DNA from 3 places in the Desulfosalsimonas sp. genome. Region 1 is predicted to be linked to each of the others. Evidence: riboswitches for the same ligand, from Rfam matches in the RefSeq annotation. Region 1 holds a riboswitch; each other region holds the start of a gene.
The links. A riboswitch is a leader RNA that binds a small molecule or an ion and turns the genes downstream of it on or off. The one in region 1 is predicted to bind cobalamin.
Positions count from the first base shown of each region.

Region 2: linked by a shared signal. The riboswitch ahead of thiC (phosphomethylpyrimidine synthase ThiC) and the one ahead of ACTCIA_RS12955 (TonB-dependent receptor) in region 1 are both predicted to bind cobalamin.
Region 3: linked by a shared signal. The riboswitch ahead of trpD (anthranilate phosphoribosyltransferase) and the one ahead of ACTCIA_RS12955 (TonB-dependent receptor) in region 1 are both predicted to bind cobalamin.

Region 1 is NZ_JBSRLA010000056.1:13,904-23,995, forward strand. Features, by position in the region: gene ACTCIA_RS12920 (sensor domain-containing diguanylate cyclase) at 1-1,065, shown strand, start outside; gene ACTCIA_RS12925 (hypothetical protein) at 1,250-1,615, shown strand; gene ACTCIA_RS12930 (nitroreductase family protein) at 1,765-2,631, shown strand; gene ACTCIA_RS12935 (iron-containing alcohol dehydrogenase) at 2,690-3,937, opposite strand; gene ACTCIA_RS12940 (hypothetical protein) at 3,958-4,563, opposite strand; gene ACTCIA_RS12945 (iron-containing alcohol dehydrogenase) at 4,560-5,717, opposite strand; gene ACTCIA_RS12950 (aldehyde ferredoxin oxidoreductase family protein) at 5,882-7,792, shown strand; cobalamin riboswitch at 7,935-8,123, shown strand; gene ACTCIA_RS12955 (TonB-dependent receptor) at 8,216-10,092, shown strand, end outside.
Region 2 is NZ_JBSRLA010000007.1:29,844-39,935, forward strand. Features, by position in the region: gene ACTCIA_RS02790 ([FeFe] hydrogenase, group A) at 1-549, shown strand, start outside; cobalamin riboswitch at 675-859, shown strand; gene thiC (phosphomethylpyrimidine synthase ThiC) at 1,004-2,350, shown strand; gene ACTCIA_RS02800 (sigma-54-dependent transcriptional regulator) at 2,395-3,780, opposite strand; gene ACTCIA_RS02805 (ATP-binding protein) at 3,784-5,580, opposite strand; gene ACTCIA_RS02810 (periplasmic heavy metal sensor) at 5,897-6,307, shown strand; gene ACTCIA_RS02815 (tRNA dihydrouridine synthase) at 6,475-7,494, shown strand; gene ACTCIA_RS02820 (deoxyguanosinetriphosphate triphosphohydrolase) at 7,632-8,687, shown strand; gene ACTCIA_RS02825 (hypothetical protein) at 8,693-9,328, shown strand; gene ACTCIA_RS02830 (YkgJ family cysteine cluster protein) at 9,315-10,091, shown strand.
Region 3 is NZ_JBSRLA010000041.1:132-10,223, forward strand. Features, by position in the region: gene ACTCIA_RS10765 (zinc-dependent alcohol dehydrogenase) at 73-1,065, opposite strand; gene trpD (anthranilate phosphoribosyltransferase) at 1,111-2,223, opposite strand; cobalamin riboswitch at 2,272-2,494, opposite strand; gene ACTCIA_RS10775 (DUF933 domain-containing protein) at 2,661-3,695, opposite strand; gene ACTCIA_RS10780 (TatD family hydrolase) at 3,692-4,516, opposite strand; gene ACTCIA_RS10785 (nicotinamidase) at 4,780-5,352, shown strand; gene thiD (bifunctional hydroxymethylpyrimidine kinase/phosphomethylpyrimidine kinase) at 5,340-6,191, opposite strand; gene ACTCIA_RS10795 (glutamate synthase-related protein) at 6,368-8,014, opposite strand; gene ACTCIA_RS10800 (GAF domain-containing protein) at 8,248-8,958, opposite strand; gene panB (3-methyl-2-oxobutanoate hydroxymethyltransferase) at 8,983-9,771, opposite strand; gene hisS (histidine--tRNA ligase) at 10,085-10,092, shown strand, end outside.

The sequences.
Region 1 (10,092 bases):
TACATGTTTTGTGTGCTGCTTTATTTTTTCGGCCTAAACGGCCTGACTCTGGAGTATATGTTTGCGGGCAGGCGGGCTTTGGACACCCGGATGACCCTGTTTTTCCTGTCCCTGGTTTTTATTACCGCCGGGGTGTTTACCCGCTATTTTCTTGAAACCAGAAAAAACGCACCGCGCATGGATCTTATCATTCAGGCCCTGATTGTGCTGGGGGCCCTGCTGGCCGGCCTGTCCTTTTTGCTCCGGTTTTCCCTGCTGGCCACCTTTTTCAGTATTCTGGGCACCGCCGCCCCGTTTGTGCTGATTGCCGCCGCGGTCATGGTCTGGCGGCAGGGTTTCGGTCCGGCCCGCTATTATTTGCTGGCCTGGAGCATCTATGCCGCCGGGACCCTGATTTTTGCCCTGACTTACAGCGGCATGATTTCCTTTACCACCATGGGTTTTCACAGCTACCAGATCGGTTCTGCAGTTGAGGCGGTGCTCTTGTCGTTCGCCCTGGCCGACCGGATCCGCACCCTTCGCCGGGAGCGCGAAGAAGCTGTGGGAAATGAGCGCCGCGCCATGGACCTGGCCTTTACAGATGCCCTGACCGGGCTGCACAATTCGCGGTTTTTCCGGGCCCATATCGGCCCGGAAATCCAGAAGGCCGAAAACCTGCGCCAGCCGCTGTCGCTTCTCATGCTGGATGTGGATGATTTCAAGCAGTTCAATGATCAATACGGCCATATCCAGGGCGACCAGGTGTTAACCCGTCTGGGAGACACCATCCGGGCCCACGTGCGGCAGGCTGATTTGGCATGCCGCTACGGCGGCGAGGAGTTCGCCGTGATCATGCCGGGCGCGGACGGAGCCCGGGCCATGGAGGTGGCCGAACGCATCCGGCTGGCCTTTGGCCAGCATCCGGTGGTGCCCCGGCCGGGAGTCAAGATTCATGTGACTGTAAGCATCGGCGTTGCCCGGTACGAGGCCGGCCTCATGCCCCAGGATTTGCTGGAGCGCGCTGACCGGGCCATGTACAGGGCCAAGGCAGCGGGAAAAAACACCGCGCGCATGTGGAACGCCTGAGTTCGGTCCTTGTTTATTGCTTCTGACTGGCCGGAAAAAAGCTTGATTGATTTGCTTAAAAAGGGTAATAGCAATGTGTATAAGTAATTTTTCGAGTTGGATCAGGACGATATTTTTATTCCCCGGGGTTGGCGGACCTATGTTGATCTCTTGCTGAAAAGATGAAAATGAAAGGAGAAAACAGGTGAAAAAAAGTGTTTGGATATTGTCTGCAGTGATTTTATGTTTTGGCCTGCTTGCGTCTACGGCCTGGGCAGGTAGCATGATTTACATGCATTCCGACGGCAAGAAGGCACGGGTGCTGGACCTTAACGGGAAGACTTATGAAGAGGCCTATTTGAAAAACGGCACCTGGTGGAATCAGAAAGTCCGCCGGGTGAAAAAAGTCACTACTGTCCGCGGCGGCATTGAGTATTACAAGCACCTCAAGAAAGTTCATCTGACCAATGGTGGCAGTGTCTATTTTACCCCGGACTGGAAATATTTCGTGGGTTCCACCTGGGATGACAGAAGGACCAAGGTCCGCCATCTATGGAAAAGAACCCACTGATCCGGCACCGGGTCCGCCAACCCATTTTCCGCCCGGATGCTTTTCGATTTTTGGTTGCTTTTTTGTCACCCATCCTGTCATCTGCTACAATCCCCCCTCACAGCATAAGCTTTGCCCGAAACCCCCATTGGTGAAACGGAGCCGGAAAGTTGAGAATCGCAAGAGTTGAAGAGCACTGCAATTTGTGCGGGCTTTGTGTCAAAGACTGTGTGGCCGGGGTCTGGCGGCAAGTCAAGGGCTGTCCCGAACCCGCGGCACCCGGATTTTGCAGTCTGTGCGGCCATTGTGTTGCGGTATGCCCCAAAGACGCCATTGTCCATGACGGGATCGATTTTGCACAGACCCGGCCGGTGGACAAAAAGCGCCTGAACCCGGAGGTGTTTGTCGGGATTGTGCGCAGCCGCAGAAGCATCCGCCGGTATAAGGCCGACAGGGTGCCGGATGCGGTTATTGAAGACATCCTGGGTCTGTGCGCCTGGAGTCCCACAGCCAGCAACAAGCAGGATGTGGCCTTTACGGTGATCACAAACAAAGATGTTTTACAGGCCCTTTCCGCAGCCGTTTTCGGCATCGGGGCAAAGGCGTACCGTCACAGCCGAAAAGGTTTGGGAAAGCTCGTCTACAAGACCCTTCAAAAGCTTGCACCGGGAAATGACCTGGAGCGCTACATGGAGCCCATGCCCTGGTATCTTGAGCAGCAGGCAGCCGGCCGGGATCTGATTTTGCACAATGCGCCGGTGCTGATTTTGGTGCATGCGCCCAAAAAGGGGCGGTTTCACTGCGAAAACAGCAATATCGCGGCGGCCAATATCATGAACCACGCCCATGCCCGGGGCCTGGGCACCTGTTATATCGGATTTGTGACCCTGGCCCTGAAAATTTTCCCGGCTCTTCGAAAGCTTGCATCCCTTCCCCGGGGCCGCAGGGCCTATGCCTGCCTGACCTTGGGCTATCCGGCCCATACATATGCCAGAACCCCTTCCCGCAGGCCCAGGCCCGTTGACTGGGTCAGGTAGCTGGAAAAAGTTGGCCCATCTTCCGGATGTCTATGCAAGTGGTTTTGTAAAACCGGGCTTACCCGGTTTTGATTTTTGTCCGGTCCAGGGGTGTGCCTTCCCAGGCATATTCGAGCACCATATGCGCATCATCTGCCAGCAGTTCCTCGGGGTTGGGCACCCGTGCCCCGTCGCTTAAGGCTTTTTCCGCAATCTCGGGCAGCATGTTTTTTTCCACCAGGCGCCGGCCGTCGCGGTCCCGGATTTCTGATAGAAACCGGGGATGGCGCCCGCCAATGGCATCATGCAGATCCTGGTTAAACTGCCGGATCAAAGTGATTGCTTTTTCGGCCCGTTGGTTCCGGGGTGTTGCGGCATAGGTTTCCGGCCCGGCCAGGGGCAACAGCAGCTGGCCGATGATTTCGTTCCTGCGGTGTAGGTTGTATTCCAGGCCGTAGGGCAGCAAAACCGCCATACAATTTCCGTGGGGCACGTGGCACACCGCGCCTGTGGCATGGCCGAGATTGTGCACCATTCCCACCATGGAGTTGGAAAATGCCGCCCCGGCCAGGGTGGAGGCATTGGCCAGGGCCAGGCGGGCCTGTGTGTCTTCGGGGTTTTTGATCACATAAAGCAGGTTTTGGCTGATCAGGCCAATGGCCTGAAACGCCAGGGTATCGCTTAGGGGGTTTTTTTCCATGCAGTACCAGGCCTCGCAGGCGTGGGACAGGGCGTCCATGGCTGTTGCCGCTGTGATAAAATCCGGCAGGGTCCGGGTCATGCGGGCATCGAGCACGGCAAGGTCCGGCAGGAGAAAATAGGAGACAAAGAGCATTTTCTCCCGGCGTTCCGGATCGGCGATCACGGCCACCAGGGTCATTTCTGATCCCGTGCCTGCGGTGGTGGGCAGAATCACCAAAGGATTGAGTTTTTTGCGCACCGCACCGGCTCCCTGGTAGTCCAGCAGGGTTTTGCCGCCCAGCGAGACCACGATGTTCACACCCTTGGCCGTGTCAATCACCGAGCCGCCGCCCACGGCAATGATGGCGTCGCATTGGTTTTCCCTGTACACGCCGGCGATTTGGTCTACCACATGGTAGTCGGAATCCACGGGAACATCGCTGTAAACCGGTGCGGATTCCAGGCCGGGGGCCATGGCCTGTTTGACCACATCCACGAGCCCGGCGTTTTCCACCCCGGGATCCGTGATGATCAGCGGTCGGCCGGCGTCCAGTCCGGCAAGCAGCGCCGGTATTTTTTCAAGGGCGTTTTCCCCCGAGACGATCTTGGCCCGGCCGCAGAAATCATAAAATTCCGGCAGGATCATGGCGATTCCTTTCCCGGTTTTTAAATGTTTTTGTAAATCACCCGGATCAGGTCCGGAAAAAAGGCGCGCAAATAGATCCGGATGCGGTTGAGATGCTTTTTCCAGCCCGGCAGTTCCGAGCTGCCCGGATAGCGTTTGACAGCCAGCCGGGCAATAACTTTTGGCAGCAGATAGACCTCCACCCGGTCCAGGGCCCGCATAAACGCCAGGGCCTGTGGCAGGCTGCCTTCCACCGTGAACCGGTCGTAGTTAAAGGCCTGGGCCGTGGATTCCTGAAAGGTGAACACCCGCATGGCCGAGGCCAGGTTTTTGATGGCCAGGCGCAGGTGGGCCCTGGCTGCCCGGCGCCGCCAGCCCAGATACCGGAGGCGGCCTTTTTTGTCCTTTTTGGCGATCATCCATGGGCCTGCCGGCCCCACGCCCAGGCAAAGACAGAATCCGTCGGGCAGGTGCTGAAAAATGCGCCGTACTGTCGGATCCACCCTGGCAGCGGCTTCAAGTCCCCGGCCCACCACCAGCAGCATGACAGCAATGTAGGTTTTCCGGAAATAACTGGTTTTCGGGCGGATCTCCGGATAGTGGCCAAGGTCGGCCGGGGCGGTTGAAAACGGGGTAAAACGGTTCATTCGGGTGCTCCTTTCCAGGCCCGGCCGGCCAGATCCAGCGCCTCGGCGGCGGTTATTCCGGCATCCGGCCTGGATGCAGCGTTTTCACAGGCCTGCCGGATTTGGTAAAAAGGGATTTGCAAAGATTCCAGGCTTTGGCCCAGGGAGTTTTGAATTTTGTCAAACAGGGCTTTGAGCATATCTGCGCCCCTGGCGGGCCGCTGTTTTTCCGGGGTGGCCGCATAGGATTCCATGCCGGCCACGGCCAGCAGCAGTTCGGGCCTGGGCGGGCCGTTTTGCTCCAGGGATTTTTCCAGGGCTGCAGGCGCCAGAAGGCCGGTAAATACACCCCTTCGGATGCGGGTCATCCGGGCCAGTTCTTCTGAAACCACGCGCACAATTCCCGGTGCGGCGTTGGCAGCGGCAATGGCGGCAATCACGGCTGCGTTGGCCATGGCCAGGCAGGGCTTGTCCCGGCCCGGCGCTGCCAGGGCGGCGTCTATGTTCTGGTTTAAAAGCCGGAGGGCGGTATGGACAAACGCGTCCCGGATTGGGCCGGGATTGGGCCCGGCAAGGGCGCTCCATGCGTTGTCTGCGGCAATGGCTGCGCTTTGGGCCGTTTGAGGCGCCGGCTGTCCACGGAGCATGCGTTTGTCCAGCACGATGACATCCGGGGCAAGAAATTCCGAGCAAAAACGCTGATAATCCAGAATCAGGGTGTTGCCGGCGCCGGTGCCGTGCAAATCCCCGGCAGGCACCAGCACAAATGGGTATAATTTTTTGTTTAGGGCCGCGCCCTTGAAAAAAGCCGAAAGATCCGGGGTGTTTTCAGAAACCAGGATATTGACGGCCCGGGCCAGGTCCGCGGACAAGGGGCCGCCAAGTGCGATCAATGCATCGCAGCCCCGGCGGACAAAAATGTCTGCGGCCTGCCATGCCAGGCTGATGCCGGCATAATTTTCCAACCGGTTAAACACGGCGCCGATCAGACAGTCGGAATCGTCAAATGCCCGGATCAGGAACCGGTCCGGTTTTTGGGCCACCGCCGGCCGGTCGGTGATAATCAGGGGCTTGCAGGCGTTGTTGGCTGCAAGTTCGGCCGGGATGTTTTCCAGGCTGCAGGCACCGGAGATGATTTTGGGATGACTGAGAAACGCGTAGTCAAACTGGGGCATTTCTTCACTCCTGCTCCGTTGGTGGATGACCGGGAAGCGTTGCGGGCCCTGGGCAATTGTTGATTGAGCTTGTTTTTTTTTATAATTTAATAAACAATTTCCTATCATAAACGAACCAGAATGTATATCCATTGCTGTTCAAACAGGAAGGCAGGGAGGCTTGCATGCAGGAGATCACAGGAACCAGCAACCGGGTACTGGAAGTGGATTTAACGCGTCAGACGTTTGGTGTTTCTTACATCAGTGATACAGACCGGCAACAATATCTGGGCGGCAAAGGCATTGCCCTGAAGCTGATTTATGACCGGATGGCCCCAGGCATTGATCCCCTGGGACCGGAGAATTTGTTTGTCCTGGCAACCGGGGTGTTTATGGGCACGGGCGCAGCCTGCTCCGGACGGTTTGAGGCCGTGACCAAATCGCCGCTTACGGGCCTGATGGCCAGCAGCTCCTGCGGCGGTCCCTTTGGCATGGCGTTAAAGACTTCCGGGTGGGATGCCATGGTGATTTCCGGCCGGGCAAAATCCCCGGTCTATTTGCGGGTGGATGCCGGCGGTGCCGTGTTTGTGCCCGCAGATGACCTTTGGGGAACAGGAACGGCGGATGCGGAAAAGGCGCTTTTGCAGGACGGTGCCGGTGCCCTGGTCATCGGGCCGGCCGGGGAAAACCGGGTGCGGTTTGCCAATATCCGCTCCGGCCACCGTTTTTTGGGACGGGGCGGCATGGGCACGGTGCTGGGGGTCAAAAATCTCAAGGGCATTGTGGCAAAGGGAAAAGAATACAAGATTGTGCCGGCGGACAAAAAACGCTTTGATAAAGCCAATCGCCTGTTTTTCAAATATATCCACAGAAATGGCGTCACAGCCGGCGCTTTCCGGGATTACGGCACCAATGCCAATCTCAATACCGGCAATGCCGCCGGAATCCTGCCGGTGCGCAATTTTACCGGCGGCAGTCACGGCAGCGCCCGCAAACTCTCCGGCGAGGCCATGGCCGAGCGGTTTGACACAAAGCATGACACCTGTAAACCCTGCGCCATTCTCTGCGGCCACCGGGGCACCATTCGGGGGGAAAAACGGCATGTGCCCGAATATGAGACCATGACCCTGCTGGGCGCCAACCTGGAGATCTTTGACCCGGAAGCGGTTTCCGATTTTAATGAATTGTGCAGCCATTACGGCATGGATACCATTTCCACGGGCGGGACCCTGGCCTGGGCCATGGAAGCCGGTCAAAAGGGACTGCTGGAAACAGATCTGAAATTCGGAGCCGCTGATAAAATTTCCGGAATGATAACGGATATGGCAATGCGCCGGGGTTTGGGGCGGGATTTGGCCCTGGGCTCTGCTGCCGCGGCCCGGAAATACGGGGGGGAGGATTTTGCCATGCATGTCAAGGGAATGGAACTGCCCGGCTATGATCCCCGGGGTTCTGTCGGCCAGGGGCTTTCCTATGCCACGGCCAACCGGGGCGGCTGCCATCTGTCATCCTACATGGTGGGCCTGGAGGTGATCCTGGGAATGGCCGAGCCCCGGGCTGTGCGCTGGAAACCCTACATGGTCAAGTTCATGGAAGATGTCTTTTGCGCCATTAACTGCCTGCACGTGTGTTTGTTTACCTCCTTTGCCGTATTCCTGGAGCCGCCCCTGATTCGTTTTTCACCCAAGTTTGTCATCCGGCTGCTCAATCAGAACTTTTCCCGGCTGGCGCTGAATTTAATGGATGTCAGCCTTTATCCGGAGCTGTGGCATGCCATTATGGGCAGCCGCTATGTGCCCTACCAGGGCATGCGGGATTTTTACAAGGCCGGAGAACGGGTCCATGTGCTGGAGCGCTATATGAACACCCGGGAAGGCATTTCCAGAAAAGACGATAGCCTTCCGCTGCGCCTGCTCACCGAGGGGCGGGCCTGTGATGCCGACCAAAGCACGGTTCCCCTGGAGGCCATGCTGCAGAAATATTACCGGCTGCGGGGATATGACCCAAACGGCGTGCCCCGCCCGGAAACCCTTCGCCGGCTGGGAATTGAGCCCCGGCATTCGGGCCGGGAAAAAGACGCGGAAGATATTTTTTGAAGTTTGCAACTCTCTGTTTTTGTAAGCTCAGTAAAAAAATACAGCATATCGATTATAAACATGACCCTTGACAGGGTTTTGCCATTGTATTTAAATGTGGACAATTATTCGGATGCTCGCAATGCGACCCTGGCGCCGGCTTTTATAAAGTGTTTTTCGAAACGTTGTTTTACAGGAGCCTGCCAGGAGGGAACCCTGTGTGAGTCAGGGACCGGCCCGCGGCTGTAAACGGGGACGAAAGCTGCAGAACTGCCACTGTTTTTATGAACGGGAAGGCGCAGCAAGTAGATTGATCCGCAAGTCAGAAGACCTGTCTGAATAACCATAAGGGGTTTGACTGCGCCGGCAACGTTGTGCCCCGGGCGGATTCTGCGGATAAAAAAGGGAAATCCCGGATCGTGTATACGATCCGGGATTTTTTTATTGAAAACGCATATGCCCAGGTTTCTCCATGACAAGACCGGCTGCTGCGGCATTTCCATTGACAACGGTAAAGGAGGCACCATGGGCAAAAAATTGTTATTGATTCTCTGTTTTTTCATTTTATGCATCTGCACGCAAAATTCCGCAAATGCGCGATCCGCTCACAACACCACAGTCATGGAGGATATTGTGGTCACATCTGAGCGGTTTCCTTCTCCGGAAAAAGAAAGCCCTCAATTTATTCAGTCTTTTTCAGCCTCGGAATTAAAGCGCACCGGCGGCAACAACGTCATTGACGCACTGAGCCGGATCGGCGGGTTTTCATTTCAGGGCTATTCCCCCATGGGCGTAAAAGCCGGGATGGGCAGTTCGCTGTCGATTCGCGGAGTGGAGGGCGGCGAGTTGGTCCTGATCAATGGCATGCCGATTCAAAATTCCGGAAACAAAAATTATGAATTATCCCATTTTTCCCTTGAAAATATTGAACGGGTTGAAGTCATGAAAGGGGCATCTTCCATTCAGTACGGAGCCGATGCCATGAGCGGAGCCATCAATATCATCACCAAAAAAAATTCCGGCCACAGGCAGACAAAGGCATCCGTGGAATTCGGGGATTACGGCTATCACAACCATCATCTGCAATACCTCGGGCCGGGGGTGAATGTGGGGTTTGATTATCAGCATATGAATTCAATTCGGCGCAATGATGACTTTGCGGATAAGGAATACAGCGATACCAGACCGCTTCACCGGTATTCAGCCAGCGTAAACGCCAATATCGCGGAAAATTTATATTTTGACGGCCTGGCCAGTTACGTGGATTCCGGCTATGAAACATATGACGCCACAACCGGTCAGAGAATCGACACCAATGAACAGGAGCAGTATGAAATTTTTACCAACCTGCGCTATGAGACGGAAAATGCAAGATTCAAAGCATTTTACAAATACGGGGATGAAGAAAGAAAAACCTACGAATACCAACCTTATAAAATTCTGGACGGGATCAGTAAAAACAAGCATTTTAATACCGGTTTATCAACAGACTGCAAATTTGATTTCCTGAGTGCTGAAGTCAAAACCGGCTTTGAATATATTCACCGCGCTGCCAATTTTGAAACCGGATATGGATATCATTACCGCAATGACGTTGCCGTGTTTGCCATTATTACCAAGCGGTTTTTCCAGCGGCTGAAAATCGATCTGGGCATGCGGGAGCAATTGATTTATGCGGACGCCGCCGGTGAAGACCAGGATGAATTCACTCCCAGTCTGGGTCTTAATTTCCAGCTGACACAATCCGTGAATCTGTTTGCCAATGCAGCAAAAGCCTTCAGGGCGCCTTCTTTTAACAATTTGTACTATGATTCCTGGCTGCTGAAAGGCAACCCGGAGCTGACCCCGGAAAAGGGCTGGACTTACGACACAGGGGTCAAGTTTACAAACGCATGGAGCAAGATCCGGTTGTCCGGGTTTTTCATGGATTACAAGGACAAGATTGAATCCTATAAAGGCGGCGGCTACCCGTATGAATACTTTAACGCCGGCACCTATGAAAGCCTTGGCGTTGACTGGAATATTGACCTTTTCCCTTTTCATGGCCGGGATAGCTGGTCGAGCCGGATTTCCTTTTATTCTTCGGGCACATGGTGCGACCCTGTTGCCGAGGATCCCGACGGCAGTCAATACCAAACCGGCCCCAAATTCAGCTCCTCTGTGGGCGCGGCATATGACGGCGGCATGTTCAGCCTTGCCCTGAATTTCAATTATGTCACCAGCCGTCCGGATGCCCTGGATGATATTTCGACACTGGACATCAACGGAAAATACAAACTGCCCAAAGGATATCTCACGTTCGGCATTGATAACGTGTTTGA
Region 2 (10,092 bases), on a different contig from region 1:
GGGGCCGCGGCCATTTTCGGCACAACCGGCGGTGTCATGGAGGCTGCCCTGCGAACGGTCCACAAGAAGGTAACCGGCTTTGAGCTGGAATCCATCGAGATGGAGGCGGTTCGGGGACTCGATCACGTCCGCGAGGCCACCATTGATATGGGCGAAGGCAATCCCACGGTGCGGGTTGCCATTGCCCACAGCCTCCGGGGTGCCAGGCAGGTTGTGGAGGCCGTCAAAAACAAAGAGGCAGATTACCATTTCGTGGAGGTCATGGCCTGTCCGGGCGGCTGCATGGGCGGCGGTGGACAGCCACGGAGCAAACACGCATACCAGAGTTCCTGGCAGGCACGCCAGGCAGCGCTCTATAATATAGATCGCCAAGCGCCCGTGCGCCAGTCCCATAACAATCCGCTTATCATTAAACTGTATGACGACTTTTTGGGCAAACCGTGTTCCCACAAGTCACATGACCTGCTCCACACCAGTTACCGCGACCGGAAACGTATAGTCCAACACACCATGAAGAAGATCTGGGAGGAAATCGAGGCGCGGGAATAGCATGAAACAAAATATTCCCGGCCATTGAGAGCCGGGGCGGTTGTTTATATATCCTTTTCTGTCTCTTTTTGCCGGGCTTGACACCTGCGGCAAAAGGGGCTATAAATGTTTCGACAGTCAGAAACAGCAAATGTTGCGGTTCAGGCAAACGGAACGCGGTGCAAATCCGCGGCGCACCCGGCGCTGTAACCGGAAATACCGTCTTTTCGCATCAATGATGCGGCCACTGCAGGCTTAAACCCCTGCGGGAAGGCCCGGGGGCGGGTGATATCCGGCAAGCCAGAAGACGTGCCTGCAACAGGCGATATCGGAATCCGATGGCAAAGGGTTCCGACGGGAGGAAAACCTCCGGTCGGGGCCCTTTTTTATTTGGCCGGGGTTTTTGTTTGAACCGGAAAATCGGCGGGGCCGATTTTTTCCGAACTCATCAAAATTGTTTTAAAAAGGAGAAAACATGGAAACCCAGCTTGAACTGGCCCGGCAAAATCGGGTCACTCCCCTGATGCAGCAGGTGGCTGAAGACGAAAACCTGCCCGTGGACCAGATTGTCAGTCAGGTGGCAGCCGGCCGGATCGTGATTCCCAACAATCCCGCCCGGCCCGGCCAGAAGGTGGTGGGCATCGGCAGCGGCCTTCGCACCAAGGTCAATGCTTCCATCGGCACATCCTCGGATATCTGCGATATCGCCCTGGAGGCGGAAAAAGCCCGGGTGGCCGAAGCAGAGGGAGCAGACACCCTTATGGAGCTGTCTGCCGCAGGCGATCTCGACGCCATCCGCCGGGCGGTAATCGACAGCACGAGCCTGCCGGTGGGAAACGTGCCCCTGTATCAGGCATTTCACGACACCATACGCAAAACCGGTGATCCCACGCGCTTGGATCCCGAGTACCTGTTTGACCTCATTGAAAAACAGCTTGCAGACGGTCTGAGTTTCATGGCCATCCACTGCGGGGTCAACCGCTACACCATCGAGCGGCTGCGCAGGCAGAAATTCCGCTACGGCGGCCTGGCCTCAAAGGGGGGCACGTTCATGGTGGCCTGGATGGAGAAAACCGGCCGGGAAAATCCTTTATACGAGCAATTTGACCGGGTTTGCGGGATCATGAAAAAATATGACGCCGTGCTTTCCCTTGGAAACGGGATCCGGGCCGGGGCCATCCATGACAGCCATGATCGTGCCCAGGTGGCAGAGATGGTGGTCAACTGCGAGCTTGCCGAAATCGGCCGGGACGCGGGCTGCCAGATGATGGTGGAGGGCCCGGGCCATGTGCCCATGGATGAAATCGAGGGCAATATCATGCTTGAAAAGCGGATGTCAGGCAATGCCCCCTATTACGTGCTCGGTCCGATTCCGGCCGATACCGGCGCGGGCCTGGACCACATCACCGCTGCAATCGGTGCGGCCAGCTCTGCGCGCTACGGGGCGGATCTGATCTGTTACATCACCCCTGCAGAGCACCTGGCCCTGCCCAATGCCGAAGATGTCCGTCAGGGGGTGCGCGCCACGCGTCTGGCGGCCCGCATCGGCGATATCTCCAAATATCCGGAGCAGCGGGAAAGCGAGAAAATGGCGGCTTTGGCCAGGCGGGACATGCAGTGGCAGGATCTGGAAAGCCTTTTGATGTTTCCTGAAGAGGCAAGGCGGATCAGGGACTCCCGGGCCCCGGAAAAGGCCGAGACCTGTACCATGTGCGGTGATTTCTGCGCCATGAAAAAGGGCATGGCCTTGTTTGCACAAGACATTGGCGGAGACAAGCAGGCGCCGGGACGCAGTGCGGCCGCACAGGGCGGCGGCGCATAACAGGCCCGGCTGCCGGCGCAGAGCAAAGGGCCCGGCTGCCGGCTTTACCCGAGACCGTATTTTTCCAGCTTGTTGTAAAGGGTTCTCCGGGTGATGCCCAGCAGCCGGGCCGCCTCGCTCTTGTTGCCCTTGGCGCGCTCCAGGGCGCCGGCAATGGCGGATTTTTCCATTTCGCCAAGGGAGCTGCCCTCATCAGCGCCGGCAGCACCGGCTTGCGTGGAAGCTTGCGGGTGCTGCCGGCCGCTGTTTTGCGAAATGTTTAAGGGCAGGTCTTTTTCCGTGATGTATTCGCCGGGCGACAGGATCACCGCGCGTTCCACCGCGTTTTCCAGTTCCCGGACGTTTCCGGGCCACGGGTATTTGAGCAGATCATCCATGGCTCTGGGGGTAAAGCCCTTGATGGCCTTGCGGTTCCGCCCGGCATACTGGTTGATGAAGTGCTGGGCCAGTGCGGCGATGTCGTCAGTGCGTTCGGCCAGGGGCGGAATGTGGAGATTGACCACGTTTAACCGGTAAAACAGATCCTCCCGGAATTGGCCGTCTGCCACCATCTGCCCCAGGTCCTTGTTTGTGGCCGCAAGAATCCGGACATCCACGGCAACCGGGTTTTCCCCGCCCACGCGCTGGATTTCGCCCTCCTGGAGCACCCGCAGGAGCTTGGCCTGCATGGCCATTGACATTTCCCCGACCTCATCTAAAAACAGGCTGCCCTGGTGCGCCCGGACAAACCGTCCCTCCCTGCGTTTGTCCGCCCCGGTGAATGCGCCTTTTTCGTGACCAAAAAGCTCGGATTCCAGAAGCGACTCTGTCAGGGCCGCGCAATTGACCGAAACCATGGGGCCGCTGCTGCGGCTGCTGTTGGCGTGAACCGCCCGGGCAATGAGTTCCTTGCCGGTGCCGCTTGCCCCGGTGATCAAAACCGTGGCCTCGGAAGGCGCGATGGTGGCCACCATATCGAGCAGGGACTTCATCTGCGGGCTGGCCGAAACAATCTGGCGGCTGTCTGCAAGGTTTTTCAGCCGGGCTTTCAGGTTCTGGTTTTCGTGCTTGAGCCGGGTGTGTTCAAGGGCCCGTTCAATGGTTAGCTTCAGTTCGTCAAAGTCCAAAGGCTTTGTCAGATAGTCATAGGCCCCGGCCTTCATGGCCTCCACTGCGGACTGAACCGATGAATAGGCCGTCATGATGACAATGGGGATGGCGGGATTGTAGGCCTTGATCTCCTTTAGGGCGTCAATGCCGCTCATCACCGCCATGCGGACATCCATCAGGATCAGCTCAAACGGGCTTTGTCTGACGTGGTCCACCGCGGCCCGGCCGTTGTCTGCCTCGCTCACGCGGTAGCCCCAGGTTTTCAATATGGTCTTTAAGGTGGTGCGATGGCCCGGATCATCATCTACCACCAGAATTTCGCCAGGGTTTTTGTCTTCCATTTGTCATGCCTCTTTTGTTTCCGCATTGGCCGAAGCCGGCAGGGTGATGGTAAAAACCGTGCCTTCCTCAGGGGAGCTTTTAACAGTGATGCGCCCGTTGTGACTTTCCACTATTTTATGAACAATGGCCAGCCCGAGTCCGGTACCTGAAGCCTTGGTGGTGAAATACGGATCAAATATTTTTGCCAGATCCGCCCGGGCAATGCCCGGGCCGTTGTCGTGAACCTGGATGATGATGTTTTTCTCTGCGCCGTGGCTGCTTGTCACCTTAAGGATGCCGCCGCTTTCCATGGATTGAATGGCGTTTAAGTACAGGTTGAGAAGACACTGGATAAACCGGTCTGAATCAATGTCTGCAGCCGGCAGGTCCCGGCCTTTGACAAGCTGGATATCAATGTTTTTCTCTGCTGCGTCCTGGCGCACCAGGCGCAGGGAGTGGTCCAGGACCGGGTTGATGTCCGCGGGCCGGGCGTTGATTTCCGAGGGGCGGGCAAATTCCAGCAGCTCGGAAATCACCCGGTTTAACCTGTCGGTTTCCTGGATCATGACGGCTGCGGCATCCCGTGCTTCCGGGTCCTGTGCGTACCTGGCTTTGAAATAAGTGGCCATGCCTTTGACCGAACTCAGGGGATTTCTGATTTCATGGGCGATGCCCGCGGCCAGCTCGCCGACTGCCGCCAGCTTTTCCTTGCGTTGGATGGTCTCCTGCAAATCCTTGATTTCGGTGAGATCCCGTAAAATCACCATGCTGCCGATAAAGGCGCCGTCTTCGTTGATGATGCCCGTAGAACTCACACTCAAAGGAATTCGCTTTTGCCCAGGCAAAAAAACACATTCAAGTTCATGCTCCATGATTTGGGCATCTGTTTGCTGCCGGCAGATCAGCCGGGCCAGGTTTTTCGGCAGAACCTCGGCTGCAGCTTGTCCGCGCACGGATCCGGCATCCAGGCCGGTGATGGATTCGGCTGCCGGGTTGTGCAAAACAATAACGCCCTGGGCGTCGGTTACCATCAGGCCCACGGGAAGGCTTGCCACCACCTGATCGGCCATGGCGCTGGTATCCTGGAGCCGCTGCCGGGTGGTCCTGTAATTGCGGGTAATCAGCATGATGGCCATGCCTGTAAAACCCAGGATTAAAAGTATTGAGGAAATTATGGCGGTGATTTTTATGTCCTGCTGCCGGGCTTTGATAAACGGGGTGCGGTCAAATCCGATAAATATGATCTGTTTGTTTTCTTCAGAATTGTCAGGGATGCGCCAGGACCGGCCTTGTTCAGCCCGGCCCGGACGGGGTGAAAACTGGCGCATGTGACCCAGGTGCCGGCGGTTTGCATTTCGGCCGGAAAGGGGGTTGAAAAAGTCGTAAACCTCAAATGCCGGCATTCTGTTTTGTGTTTCAGTCAGCCGCCATTTGGCCGATTCTCCCGGATCCGGGACCTCCTGATCGCCGGTTTTGCTGAAAAACCGGGTATTGATCTGTTCGGGATCACTGTGGGCAAGGATCCGGCCGTTGGTATCGGTAATCGCAATGTAGAGAACATCAGCCTGATCAGCAAGTTCCCGGAGCAGGTACTGAACCTGGTTTTCATTCCAGCCCATGGCCCGCATGCCGGTTCTGGTGCCGGCTTCAAAGGATTTGATCAGCGCAGCGCCTTTTTCCAGCAGAATCTGGGACATGTATTGTTTTTCGCGGTTGTGGTTGCTCACGGCCAGAGACACTACGATGACCAGAAGGATGGCTGCCGCACTGATAATCATCCAGGGGGAAGAGTAGAGGCCTATGTGCTTTTTGTTGGTCATATTTTATGAAAGCAAATTTAATGCCCTGTGCGGCGAATGCAAAAATATATTAAAATACCGGTTAGTTAAATCTTTGCAAAAAGCCTGTTTGCCCCCTGGTGAGTATATTTTTTACAGATTTGTATAAAATATATACAAAAATTTGTGAAAAATCCATGGCAATATGTTTTTTTGATTTGTCTGTCTTTGTTTTTATAAAAAAAACAAATGGTTTTGTGTTTATTAAAAGACTGGCACACCTGTTGCTTCTATGTTGTCAAACAGATCATTTGTGAAAAAAACTGTAAAACCCAACAACCCAAAGGAGGAAAAGAAAATGATGAAAAAGACAGCTACCATATTCACAGTGCTGGCAATGGTCGGTCTGATTGCAGGCGTGGCATTTGCCGGGCCCTGGGGCGGCGCCCGTGGCGGCTACAATCAGGGCTACGGACCCGGAGTAAATGCAGGTCCCTGTTATAACAGCCAAAACTTCGGGCCGCAGCATCGGGCTTTTCTTGATGAAACCGCGGATCTTCGCAATGAACTGGCAGGCAAGCGCGGGGAGTATCATGCGCTGATGGCCAATAGCAATCCGGACCCGAAGCAGGCCGCGCGGCTGCAGCAGGAAATGAACAGTATTCGGGAGCAGATCCGGGCAAAGGCCCGGGATCGCGGCATTAATGCACCTGTTGGAACCCGCGGCTACGGCGGACGGGGTTACCACAGGGGAGGCCGGTGCTGGTAGGCCGGCTGCAACCACTGCCCGGGGCCAAATCAGCCGGTTTGGCTCCGGGCATCTTTTTATCTCCTTTCCATCCCGCCATTCTATCATTTATTGTCCCCTTATGTTTTCATGCCGGTCGTGGTATACTGCTTCAAAAAACCGGGACGAACCATGAAAACAGGAAATCAATGACACAACTGACAGCAGATCTGAGCCGATCCATCCATATCGGCGGCCGGCAGGTGGACTCGCGCCTGCTGATGGCGCCAATGGCCGGTCTCACCCACGTGGCCTTCCGGCACCTGGCTGCCGGGTACGGGGGATACGGACTCATGTTTACCGAGATGTGCAGCGCAAAAGCGCTGCCCCAGGAAAATCCCAGGGTATCGCCCGTATTTCAGTGGCGGACATCTGAACTGCCAAACCTGGTCTGCCAGATTTTCGGCTCAGACCCGGATACAATGGCCCGGGCGGCCCGGCGGATTGAATCCGAGGGGTTTTTCGGGGTGGATGTCAACATGGGCTGCTGCGTGGCCGCCATATGCAAGCAGGGTGCGGGCGCGGCCCTGCTGCGGCAGCCGGACAGGGCCGCTGATATTGTGGCTGCTCTGCGCGGGGCGGTCGATATCCCGGTTATGGTAAAATTCCGTACGGGCTGGCAGGATGATCCGGGCCCTGCCGTGGACATGGCGCGTCGTCTGGCCGATGCAGGCGCAGACGCGCTGACCTTTCATCCCCGGGTGGCCCCGGATCTGCGCGCCAGACCGCCGAAATGGGATTATATCCGGGCGGTCAAAGAGGCGGTGGATATTCCGGTATTTGGCAACGGAGAGGTGTTTTCGGAAAAAGACTGCCGGGCCATGCTTGACAAAACCGGCTGCCACGGGGTGGCGCTGGGCCGCATGGCCCTGGCCCGGCCCTGGATTTTTGCGCAATGGACCGGGGGCTTTGTGCCTGACGAAGAGACTTATCCCGAATGCGCCCACCGGATGCTGGATCTGCTGGCGCATTACTATGAGCCGGTCAATGCCATGCGGCGCTTTCGCAAATGGATTGTTTATTTTGCCGCCAATTTTGTCTACGGCCACCAGTTTTCCTCAAAAGTGCGCCGGGCCAAAGATATGGATGCGGCCCGCAGGGAAATCGACGCTTTTTTCGCATCTGATGCCGCACGGGGCAGTGTCCCCAACCGCAACCTGTTTCAGTGAACCGGGGCCGGGCCCTTTATCGGCTCTTTACAAACCGGTCCGAATGTGCGACAAATTATGGCTATTTGTTTTTGAATCCAAAAATCATTAAATACTGATTGTTTAGGGTACTTGCGATGCTTTGGGACCCGGGCAATATGACCATACGCGAAGATTTTGAAAAGCGGGAGGACGCCTTTATCTCGCCTTACGGGGTCAAGGCTTCCGAATCTGCCGGGCGAAGGGAGCCCGAGCCGGCCTGCCCGGTGAGAACCGTGTTTCAGCAGGACCGGGACCGGATTGTGTTCTGCAATGCATTCAGGCGCCTGAAGCACAAGACACAGGTGTTTTTGTCCCCCCTTGGCGATCACTACCGCACCCGGCTCACCCATACCCTTGAGGTGGCAGAGGTGGCCCGCACCATCTCCCGGGCCATGCGCTTAAACGAGGACCTGGCAGAAGCCGTGGCCCTGGGCCATGATCTGGGCCATACCCCTTTTGGTCACTCCGGGGAAACCGCGTTAAAGGAGATTTTCAGTACGGATTTCAACCACAGCGAGCAGAGCCTGCGGGTGGTGGACGTGCTGGAGCGAAACGGGAGGGGCCTGAATTTGACCCGTGAGGTCAGAGACGGGATTTTCAAGCACTCCAAGGGGTTTGGCGACATCATTCCGGCCGATCCCGGCAAGATGGCCGCCACGGTTGAGGGCAGGATCGTGCGGTTTGCCGATATCATCGCCTATCTTAACCATGATCTCGATGATGCCGTGCGAAGCGGGGTGGTTCGCCAAAATGATATTCCCGCAGCCTGTGTCAAAACCCTGGGAGGCACCCACGCCCAGCGGGCCACCACCATGATCCGGGATTTGATCTTTTCCAGCCGCGTGTTGGACGATCATCTGGAACTGGCTTTTTCAGAAGAGGTGTTTTCCGCCATGAGCGAGCTGCGCCAGTTTCTCTATGAAAACGTTTATCGTTCCGAGCCGGTGCATGCCGAGTTTATCAAGGCCAAAAAACTCATATCCGAGCTCTATGTCTATTTCCTCAATCACCCGGATCAGCTCAGGGAAAAAATGACCGGTCTGGAAATGGAGGAGGGCTATTTTGAATCCACGCCAGTGGAAAGAATCATCTGCGATTACATCGCCAGCATGACCGACCGTTACGTGCTGCGGCTGTATAATGAAATTTTTATCCCCACGCCCCTGGTGTAATGCATATGGAGCGGCAGATTCCGGTAGCAGACCTGGCTGCAGACCCGCGCATTGACTCTGTTGTCAAAGAGCTTGAATCCCTTTATGCGGAAATGGACCGGCAGTATGATCAGGCTGCTGCCGGGTATGGATTTTCCTGCACCGGATGCGCCGACAACTGCTGCCTGACCCGGTTTTATCATCATACCTTTCTGGAATATATTTTTCTGAGAAAGGGTTTTGAGCAGCTTTCCGGGCCCATGCGCGCAGATATCAAAAAAAGTGCCCTCCAATATGCAGACGCGCTCCGGCGTGCCCAAAGCAATGGCGCAGACGCGCCCTTTCGCATGATGTGCCCGCTAAACCGGGAGGGCTGGTGCGTGCTTTATGCATTTCGGCCCATGATCTGCCGGCTCCACGGCATTCCCCACGAACTGGAGCCGCCCGGGCGGCAGAGGATGGTTTTTTATCACGGATGCGCCGCCTTTGACAGCCAGTGCGGGCATCTGCCCTATCATGGCTTTGATCGGACCCCCTTTTACATCCGCATGTCCGGGCTGGAACAGGACCTGAAACAGAAACTCGGAATTTCCGAAAAATCAAAAAAAACCGTGGCGGATATGCTGATCCACGACAAGGTGCCCATCCATGCGATATCTTGAACAAGACCCCGATCAAATTCCCGGCCGCCAGTTGTCTGAAAACGAAACCTTTACTCTTGACTGCCATCCCGGGGTGCCGTGCTTTAATCAGTGCTGCAGAAACCTTAACCTGTATCTCTATCCCTATGACGTGATCCGGCTGAAAAACAGCCTGGGCATATCCTCTGATGAATTCATTGACACCCATACCCACGTGGTGCTGCGCGAGGGCAGCCATTTCCCGCATGTGCTGCTGGCCATGGCGGAAAACGCGGAAAAAACCTGCCCGTTTCTCACGGAAGCCGGATGCCGGGTGTATGCGGATCGCCCCCAGACCTGCCGGGCCTTTCCCGTGGAGCAGGCCCTGCATTTCAAGGAAGGCGTGCCAAAGCTGATACATTATCTCCGTCCGCCGGATTTCTGCTGCGGCATCAAAGAAGGCCGCACGCATACCCCCAAATCATGGGAGGCGGACCAGAACGCGGCGTTTTACAACCAAATGACCATTGAATGGGCCCAGGTGATGCGGCTTTTTTCCCAGGACCCCTGGGGCGGGGAGGGCCCGGACGGGCAAAAGGGCAAAATGGCGTTTATGGCAGCCTATAATGTGGATATGTTTCGCCGGTTTGTGCTGGAAAGCAGTTTTTTTAAACGATTTCATGTCAAGCAGGACCTGCGGCTGAAGATCAAGTCCGATGATGTGGCGCTTTTGCGCCTGGGCATGGCCTGGATCCAGCTGGCTGTATTCGGTATCCAGACCCCAAGGCTGCGGCTGAAAAAATAAC
Region 3 (10,092 bases), on a different contig from region 1:
CTGGGATACCTATTGTCCATCCCAAAATCTCTGATTTGGGATGGACAATAGGTAAAAATTCAGCTGATCATTTTAGCCGGGGATTTCTCCGTCCAGTGAGCCGGTAAAATCCAGTATATACTTAAATCCCTTTCCGGCCAGCACTTCCGGCAAGAGATCGGGGGCGTTTTCCGGGGCAGCAATGCCCTGGATCAATGTTGCCGGAATCCGTTGATGGGTATCCAGAAAGTCCACGGCGCGCTGCATATCCGCAGGTGCCAATCCGTAGCTGCCTGATATTGTAATTTCATGGTAGTGGATCAGGTCAATCAGGTCGGTGTCAATGGCCCCGTTTTTTGTCAGGCCGCTGAAAAAGACAAAATTTCCGCCTTTTCGCAGTTTTTTCAATCCATCGGCAAAGGCCCCGGTATCCGGGCAGGCATTGATGACAGCATCAAAGCCGTTTTTGCTGGTATGGGTCGTGCAAGTTATTCCGGTGGATCTGAGAAAGGGGCCTGCGGCCTGGATTTTTTCCTTGTTTTTTTCAATGACCATGGGATTGCCGCCGGCCGCCTGAATGAAGAGGCCGGCCAAAAGCCCCATGGTGCCGCCGCCGTAAATCAAAAAGCGCGGGTTTTTCTTTACAGGGAAGTTTGCCAGGGCATGGAAAATACAACCCATTGGCTCGGCAAAACAGGAAATGGCCGGATCCAGAGTTTCGGCAACGGAAATCAGGCTTTCTGCAGGGGCGATTATTTCGTCGGCAAAACCGCCGTCCCTGTGAAATCCCAGAATTTGTAACCGCTCACAACGGTTTTCCCGTCCTGCCCGGCAGTGCGCACATGCGCCGCAGCTCACACCCGGCCATATGACGTAACGTTTTCCCCGGGTGTCGGCAACCGCCATTTCATGGCCGGGCACCCGGGGCAGGATCAGATCCCGGTGCCCCTGGTCCCACATCTTTGCATCGGTCCGGCATATGGCGCAGTAGAGCACCCGAAGGCGCACCCCGTCCTTGCCGGTTTTTTCCGGTTTGTTGTTGTTTTGGATTTCCAGGCATCTGCGGCCGGTCAAAACCATCCTCATAAGGCCTCCTCTGCGGCAATCATCCCATTGTTTGCAGGGCTGTGGCTATTGAATCCATTTCTCCAGGGTTTGCAGTCCTGTCTCCGGGTCCCGGTTCTGGGCGGCAACCCAGGCCCGCAAGGTGTCAAATGTCTCGGCGCTTTCCATGGCATTGGCGGCGATTTCCAGGCCGTGATCAACGTCTGCAACCATGTCCGCGGCATAGAAAATCAATGCGGCATTGAGCATGATGGCTTCTTTCCGGAGACTGTTTTCCTTGTTGCACATAAGGCGGACAAAGCGGCGGGCCTCTGTGTCCATGTTGCCTGAAGGCGCCAGGTCCCCGGGATCGCCTTTGCCCAGTCCGTATGCCCGGGGATGAAGCGTAAAGGTTTCAATGTCCCCGGATTCAAAAAGCCTTGCACAAAAGGTGGGGCCGATTACAGAGGCTTCATCCATTCCGGCCCGCTCAGAAGCTGCGCCATCTGCCACCCCGTGGACAACAACGGCTTTTTGGTAGCCGATGGCTTTCATGGCGCGAATGACCGGCAGGATCATTTCCCGGTCATACACGCCCCGCAAACCCACTGTGGGCATGGCCGGATTGGCCAGTGATGCGGCAATATTCAGGGTGGAGCCAAAGTGAATCCGGGACAGAATCCGGCCCAGGGCCCCGGGATGAACAGTGGCACTCATCCCGTTGAAAAGGCCGATACCTGCGGTTTCAATGCTTTTGGCCACCATTTCGGCCGGGCATTCAACATCCACGCCAAGGGCCTCGGCCATATCCACAGTTCCGCAGCTTGAGGTAATGGATCGGGAGCCGTGCCGGGCCATGCAAACACCTCGTGCGGCTGCAACCAGGGCTGCTGCAGTGCTGATGTTAAAGGTCTTGAAGGTGTCCATGCCGGTGCCGCTGTTTTCAACAGGCAGCAGGCGGGGGCTGAGGGGGATTTTGACCGTGTCCAGGTGATAGATGGCATCCCAGGCGCCGGCGATTTCCGCCTCGGTTTCGCCTTTTGTCCTAAGGGCCGCAAGAAAAGCCCCCTGCTGCATTTGGGTGGTGGAATTGTTTAAAACAGTGGCAAAAGCCTGGGCGGCTTCTTTGCGGGCAAGGTTTTGACGGCGGGTCAGCCGGGAAATAAGGGCGCCGAACGCATGATGGATTTCTGCTGTCACAAAACACCTCCTGATAAAAATTATCAGAAGAATTTTGTCCAGCAAAAATTCTTGACTTCCGTCAGGGCAGGCTTTCCGGCTTACGGATCTTCCTTGAACCGCGCCTTCCCCCCAGGCAAAGACTTCCTGAAAGTGGCCTTATGCGGTTGTTGTCCCCGGATCACGGCAACGGCTGGTATGCGATGGACTTGCACCATCTTTCCTTTTACCCGGAAGCCGCCCGCCAAACCTTCTGCAGGTGTCTCCCGGCACCCTGACAGGTATACTGTTTTTTAATGCATGCACGGATTTGTTGTCAACAGCGTTTTTTCGTCATCAGGGCGTAAAAAAAGCGGGTATCACAATCAGTGTTGCACAGCGCGAACCAGACGGTGTTATTCTCATAGTGCCTGTGGCATTCCAGCATCGGTGCTTCTGCCGTGATGGTTTAAATGGTTTTACACATTGAACCGGAAATTGATGATATCCCCGTCAGCCACTTCATAGGTTTTGCCTTCAAGGCGCAGGGTGGCGTTTTTTTTGGCTGCTGCCATGGAGCCGGCGGCCATCAGATCCTCGTAGGAGACCACTTCCGCGCGGATAAAGCCTTTCTGGATATCTGAGTGGATCGCCCCGGCGGCTTCCAGTGCCGGGGTGCCCCGGCCGATGGTCCAGGCGCGCACCTCGTCTTCGCCCACGGTAAAAAAGGAGATCAGGCCCAGGATCTCATATGATGCCCGGATCACACGGTCTGTTGCCGGGGCCGCGATGTTGAACTCCTCGAGCAGTTCCGCGGCCTCCTGCTTTGACATCTGGGCCAGTTCATGTTCGAGCTTGCCCCGGATGACCCGGCAGGTCTCTTTTTGCGGGATTTGGCCCGCAGTCGGAAGGGCCTCGTCTTCGTCCGCGTTGTTAAAAAGCACCAAAGCGGGTTTGGCCGACATGAGCCCGTAGCCGCGCAAAAGCCTGGATTGGCCGATTTCCGGCATGTGCCGCAGGGGCGTTTCCTGCTCCAGGGCCTTTTTGCACTGCTCCAGCAGGGCCTGCTCCTCCTTGTCCACGGGCCGGCCCTTTTTGGCATCCAGGGCCATGCGTTCCAGGCGTTTTTCCACCACGCTGAGATCCGTTTGCATGAGCTCCTGGTCCAGAAGCAAAAAGTCGTTTTCCGGGTCCGGGGCTTCCATGCCGTATGCGGCAAAGTTTCGCACCACGTGGATCAGCGCATCAGTGTCGCGCACCGCGCGCATCAGGGCGCTGTCTTCGCTGCCGGCTTTTTTCTGTTCGCCTTTTCCGGGCAGCAGATATTCCACTTGGGCGTAGATGGTTTTTTGGGGCCGGTACATCTCACTTAAGATGTCAATGCGCTCGTCTGGCACGTGGATGGTTCCGATTCGGGTTTCAGTGCGGGCGCCGGTGGCGGCAAAATCCCGGGCCAGGGCTTCAAAAACCGTTGTTTTTCCGGAGCCGGCAAGGCCGATGATTCCGATTTTCATTGCAGGTTTTCCTTTTTGACGGATTGAATTGCCGGGCCTGCATCATTGATGTCAAACAACCGGCAGGTGTTGTCCCACAAGCTTCGGGCCAAGTCCCGGGCATCGGTGTTTCTCACCTCTGCCAGTTTTGTCAGCACCCGTTTGACAAAGGCCGGTTCATTGCGCCGGGTCTGGTTTTTTTCCGGTGCCGGGGTCAGGTAAGGGGCATCGGTTTCAATCAGCAGGCGGTCTTCCGGAATTGTCTCCGCCATTTGCCGCAGGGCCGCACCCCTTTTGGAGATGGTGAGAATCCCGGTGATACCGATGTAAAAGCCCATGTCCAGGTACTGGTGAAGTTCTTCTGAAGTGCCGGAAAAGCAGTGTACCACCCCCTGGATGCCTTTGGGCGCCCGGGTATGGATGAGTTCGGCAAACCGGCCCTGGCTGTCGCGTTCATGAAAGATCAGGGGCAGGTCCAGTTCGCCTGCCGCCTCCATCTGACGCACAAACCATTTTTCCTGGATATCTGCGGGCGAATACATCCGGTTAAAATCCAGGCCGGTCTCGCCCCAGGCCTTTACCTTTGGATTCCGGGCCATTTCTTTTAAGGCAGCCAGGGTTTTTTCGCTGCATGAGGCCGCGTCATGGGGGTGGATGCCCACAGATGCATAGCAGCCCTGATACGCTTCTGCAATTTCTATGGCCTGTTTGCAGGTTTTTTCGGTGATCCCGACGATCATCATTTTCCGGACCCCGGCTGCAGCAGCGTTTTCAATGACTGCGCCGCGGTCTTTGTCATAGGCCCTGTCGTTTAAATGGCAGTGGCTGTCAAAAATATTCAATGGTTTTTCCTTGAAATCATCGCTGGTTTGCATGAAATGATAAAGAAAAGGTATGTATCACCTGAAGCCGGGTCAATCAAGGAAATGATGGCGCCGTAAAATCCAATATCTGTGTTACGGGCAATTTCTCAGAATTTCACGTACGGATAAGTACGCTGCATTAAACTGGCATAATCGCCAACCAATAAAAAAATAACTTTCTGATTTTACTTAACACTTAATCACTTAAAACTTAACACTGCCTGAAACAAGGGAGGAAACGCATGACCCAGCCCAATGAAGTGCTCAAGCCCGGAGATGCCCTGCTGATTGTGGACGTGCAGAACGATTTCTGCCCCGGAGGGGCCCTGCCCATCGAGGAGGGCGACAAGGTTGTTTCCGTGATCAATCCCTGGATTGAAGCGGCCCGGGAAAAGGGCGTACCGGTGTATGCCTCCCGGGACTGGCACCCGGTGGGGCATGTGAGTTTTTCGGAGCAGGGCGGGGACTGGCCGCCCCATTGCGTGCAGGACACGCCCGGGGCCGCGTTTCACAAAGACCTGAACTTGCCGGCCAACACCATGGTGATCACCAAGGGCGTGCGCTTTGACCATGATCAGAATTCAGCCTTTGACCAGACCGGTCTTGCCGAGGAATTCCGCCGCTCCGGCATTCACCGGGTTTTTGTGGCCGGCCTTGCCTTGGATGTCTGTGTGCAGGCAACGGTAATCGATGCCCTGGCCCAGGGCTTTGAAACCCTGGTGCTGCTTTCCGCCACCCGGCCGGTGACCGAAGAAGGCGGCCGGATTGCCGTGGAAAACATGAAAAAGGCCGGGGCCGTGATTTACGACCAGTGATGGCCCCGCCCTGTATATGCCATTTTGTGGTGCAGCAGGGGGCCGTGTCCGCCGCCGATGGCGTGGTCAGCTGAGATGGAAATGAGATTGGCCGTCAGGTCCACGGCAGAGAAAAACGCCTGTTCAGGCCCCTTGCCCTGGGCCAGAAATGCCGCAAAAGCCGAGGAAAACGTGCACCCCGTGCCATGAGTGTTGCGGGTGTGGATATGGGGGTGCGCTGCGGTGACCGCCCGGACCGCCTTGTTTCCCCGGAAGATGAACCAGTCTGTGACCGTGCCTTCCCCCTCCTTTGCCTGCTGTGAATGCCCGCCTTTTAAAACCGCGCCGCAAAGATCAGGGTATTGGTTTAAAAGTTGCCGGCCCGCGGCCTCCATGTCCGTGACAGGGCCGTGGCAAAGGATTTCGAGTTCCGCCAGGTTGGGGGTGATAAAATCTGAAGCCGGAATCATCTGTGTCATCAGAGACTCCACGGCGGCATCGTCAATGAGCTGATGCCCGCTGGTGGAAACCATCACCGGGTCGCAGACAACGGTGAGATCCTTTACCCGGCCGGCGATGATTTCGCATATCTCCCTGTTGGGCAGCATGCCCAGCTTGACTGCATGGATATGGATATCAGCCAGAACGCTTTGGATCTGCCGGTCAACAAATTCCGTGGGCACGGCCATGGCCCCGTCCACGCCCCGGGTGTTCTGGGCGGTCAGGGCCGTGATCACAGCCGCCCCGTAAACCCCGGCGGCCATAAAGGTTTTCAAGTCCGCCTGTATTCCGGCCCCGCCCGAGGGGTCGGAACCGGCAATGGAAAGCACTGTGGGAATTTTTGCTGCATTTTCGGACATGGTTGCCTGCCTGTTGGCGTTTGGTGCAAAACAACTGCCTGTGATCTATAGCGCAGATTTTCGGAATTGTCCATTTTCGGGCCGGCAAAAAAAGCAAAAACCCGCAGCAGCGGCTCTCTGCACGCCGTGCTGCGGGTTTTTTTGAAGCCGGGCCTTATAAACAGGCTCTGGCGGCTTTAGCTGTTGAGGATTTTTTTGGCGGTTTCGTCATTGGCGTCGCAGACAAACGGGATGCCGGTGATCTCCGCGGTTTCACGGTTGCCGGAAAAAAGATCTTCCCGGGCCACCTCGGGCATGGAAAATTTCCGCGCGCCGGCCATGAGCTGCTGCAGGCCGCAGGTCAGCTTATCGGCCAGGGTCCAGAATCCGATGGCCCCGTAGGGGATGTTTTTCATCTCGTCCTTGCCCACCCGGGCTTCCACGTCATAATAGCTGGCAAAAATTTCCTCCGGGGTGGCCCCGAGCTGGCTGACGGTTTTGGGCAGCTTGTCCCAGTTTCCGCTGACCTTTTCCCGGCGGTCCGGATGAATGGCCCCTTCAATGTTGGCGCCCAGAAATCCCGGGATCATGATGGCCCGGCCCATGCACACCAGTTTGGTGTACGGGGCGCCCAGGGCCATGGCCTTGAAGATGTGGTCTTCCAGGGCAAACCCGCCGGCAAAGGAAAGATCCACAACATCCTCGCCCTTTGCGGCCAGCATGCTGTTGTATTCATGGGCCTTGGAATGCAGGTGCAGGGAGGGCACGCCCCAGCTCTGCATCATGTTCCAGGGACTCATTCCCGTGCCGCCGCCCGAACCGTCAATGGTGAGCAGGTCCAGTTTTGCGTCCGTGGCAAACTTGATGGCCATGGCCAGTTCCTCCATCCCGTAGGAACCGGTTTTGAGTGAAATGCGCTTAAATCCCAGACTTCGCAAATATTCCACGCTCTTCATGAACTCTTCGCGAACCAGATCCACCCGGCCCAGGTTGGTGGCGCCCAGCCGGCTGTGGCGGGCAAACGAAGTGATGGAGCCGTGGTTGAAGGCTTCCTGCACAGAGGGTTTTTCCGGGTCCGGGTCCACCACGTAGCCGCGTTTTTTCAAAAATATGGCATAATCTAGGCTGGTGACCTGGATTTCACCGCCGATGTCCTTGGCGCCCTGGCCCCACTTGAGTTCCAGGATGCACTTGTTGCCGTATTTTTCTGCAATGTATTCGGCAACACCGTTTCGGGTGTCTTCCACGTTCATCTGAACAATGATGGCGCCGTAGCCGTCATTGTAGCGCAGGTAGGAATCAATGCGGCGGTCCAGCTCCGGGGCTTTGGTGATCCGGCCGTTGGCCATTTCCGATTCCCGGTCCACGCCCACCACGTTTTCGCCGATGACCACGGGTATGCCCACCAGGGATGCGCCGATGGCAAAAGAATCCCAGTATTTGGCCGCCACAAAGGTCGAACCCAGCGCGCCGGTCATCAGGGGAACGCGGGCCTTGGTCTTGATTTCCTTGCCAAATTCGGTCTCCAGGCTCACATTGGGGAAAATGCAGTCATCCGGGTCCGTGGACAGGCCCTGGGACAGGCCGTGGGAGCCGTAGGCATAGCCCTGAATCCGCAGGGAATTGTAGGATGCGCCCACGTGGGTGGTGTTGTTGGCCCCGGCGGTGACAATGCCGAAACTTCGGGGATAGAGCAGTTTGCGGCCCACCAGGCTGGACATGAAGGTTTCGCATTTGCCCTGGCAGTCGGCCCGGCACAGGGTGCACAAACCGGATTCTGCAGGATTGCCCCGGTTGGCGGTGCCCAGTACATCATTGTTTTTGGAAAAACGCAGTTCAGACATGATTTTCCTCCTTGGTGCAAATTTTTCGGAATTAAATTATTGTTAATTATTTCAATGTATTATATTTATGCGAATTTGGACAAAAAAAGCGCCTCTACGCCGTTGTGCAATAGAGACGCCTTTGTCTGTAAAATAATCAGTAAAACCTGCACGCCTTTGTGCAAGTTAACAAATATTTATTAGTTCAAGGAGAGGTTTTTGTCAAGGTTTTTGTTAAATGCTTTGCATGTATATCAGTAAAGTTCTTCTGAAAGCAGGATGGCCTCTGCGATGCTGCGCATGGATTTTCGCGAATCCATGCTTTTTTTCTGCAAGCGGCGATAGGCCTCGTCGGCATCAATGCGGCTTCGCTGCATCATGGCGTCCTTGGCCCGCTCCACGAGCTTGCGTGTTTCCAGCTCTTCCTGGATCACCTTGGTCTTGATCACCAGCTCTGAGTTGTAAATGGCCACAGCCGCCTGGTTGGCCACGGTGGTGATCAGGTTGACCTCCACGTCGGTGAAGTCATGGGGCTCTGAGGTAAAGCAGTTGAGCACACCGATGACCCGCTCATCATGGAGCAAAGGAACACTGGCCAGGGATTTGAGCCCCAGGCTCCGGGCCATGTCCTTTTCCTTGAACCTGGGCTCGGACAACACATCCTTGATGATCAAAGGGTGTTTTTCCGCGGCCACATAGCCCACCACGCCTTCGTTGATGTTTAAGACCCGGTCCTTGACATAGGCGGGCTCAATGGTCTGGGTGGCCTTCAGGCGCAGGCGGGGCCGGCTGTCGTTTTCTTCGATCAGCCACAAGGAACAGATCTGCACCCCGGTAACCTGGGCCGTGACCATGACAATAAGCTTTAAGATCTCCTCGAGATAGAGATCCGAGTTGATGGCATGGCTGATATCCATCAATGCCTTGATATACTTGTCCGTGCTCACAGCACCCTTGGAATCCATGATATCTGACGCAAAACAATAGGGTTAATAACAATGCTCTTCAGACGGAAAGTCGCCTGATGCAACTTCTTTAACATAGGCGCGCAGCCCGTCCATGGCGTTTTGCCGGAGCTGCGCGTATTGTTTGACAAACTTGGGCACATGGCCTCCGTTTAAGCCCAGCATATCGTGGATCACCAGGACCTGGCCGTCACAGTCCGGCCCGGCGCCGATACCGATGGTCGGAATGCTGATGCTTTTGGTGATGGCCGCTGAGATGTCTGCCGGAATGCCTTCAAGGACCACGGAAAAGGCCCCGGCTGATTCAACGCGCCGGGCGTCTTCCATTAGCCGTTCCCGGTCCCGTTGGACCCGGAACCCGCCCATCTGGTGCACCGACTGGGGGGTAAGCCCGATATGGGCCATGACCGGAATACCGGCTTGGGTCATGGCGGCAATGGTATCGGCCACCGATGCCCCGCCTTCGAGTTTGACCGCCGATGCGCCGGCTTCTTTTAAAAAACGGCCGGCATTGATCAGGGCCTCGGATCTGGCGCTCTGGTAGGACATAAACGGCATGTCGCCCACCACCATGGCCGTGCGCGCGCCTTTGGCCACAATACGGGTGTGATAAATCATTTCATCCATGGTCACCCCGAGGGTGGTGGCCTCGCCCTGGACCGCCATGCCCAGCGAATCGCCAACCAGCAGCACGTTTACGCCCGCTTCATCGGCCATCTGGGCAAACGGATGGTCATAGGCGGTCAGAACAGTGATCTTTTCTCCCTTTTTTTTCATGTCCAGGAGTTTTTTCGTGGTTATTGCGCTTGCCATGATCGGTCTCCTTTTCGGCCTTTGCAATGATTCGCCGGTTTTGGCCGGGCGCCGGAATTTTCCGGATATTGCCGGATATATAAATTTTCTTGTATATAGTCCGTGCCCGGGATGTCAAGTTCAACATATGGGTTGACAAGATTTTGTTATTTTTCGTATCTATATAAGATTATACAATTTGCGGCCTGCGGGCCATGTCATACTATCCTGCAATCATTATAATCATCACCGGCAGGGTCACAATAATTTCCATTCGGGACGGCAGGCCTTTTTTATAGCAGGCCTGACCGGTCCAGTTGATTTGCGGACGCTAATGATACA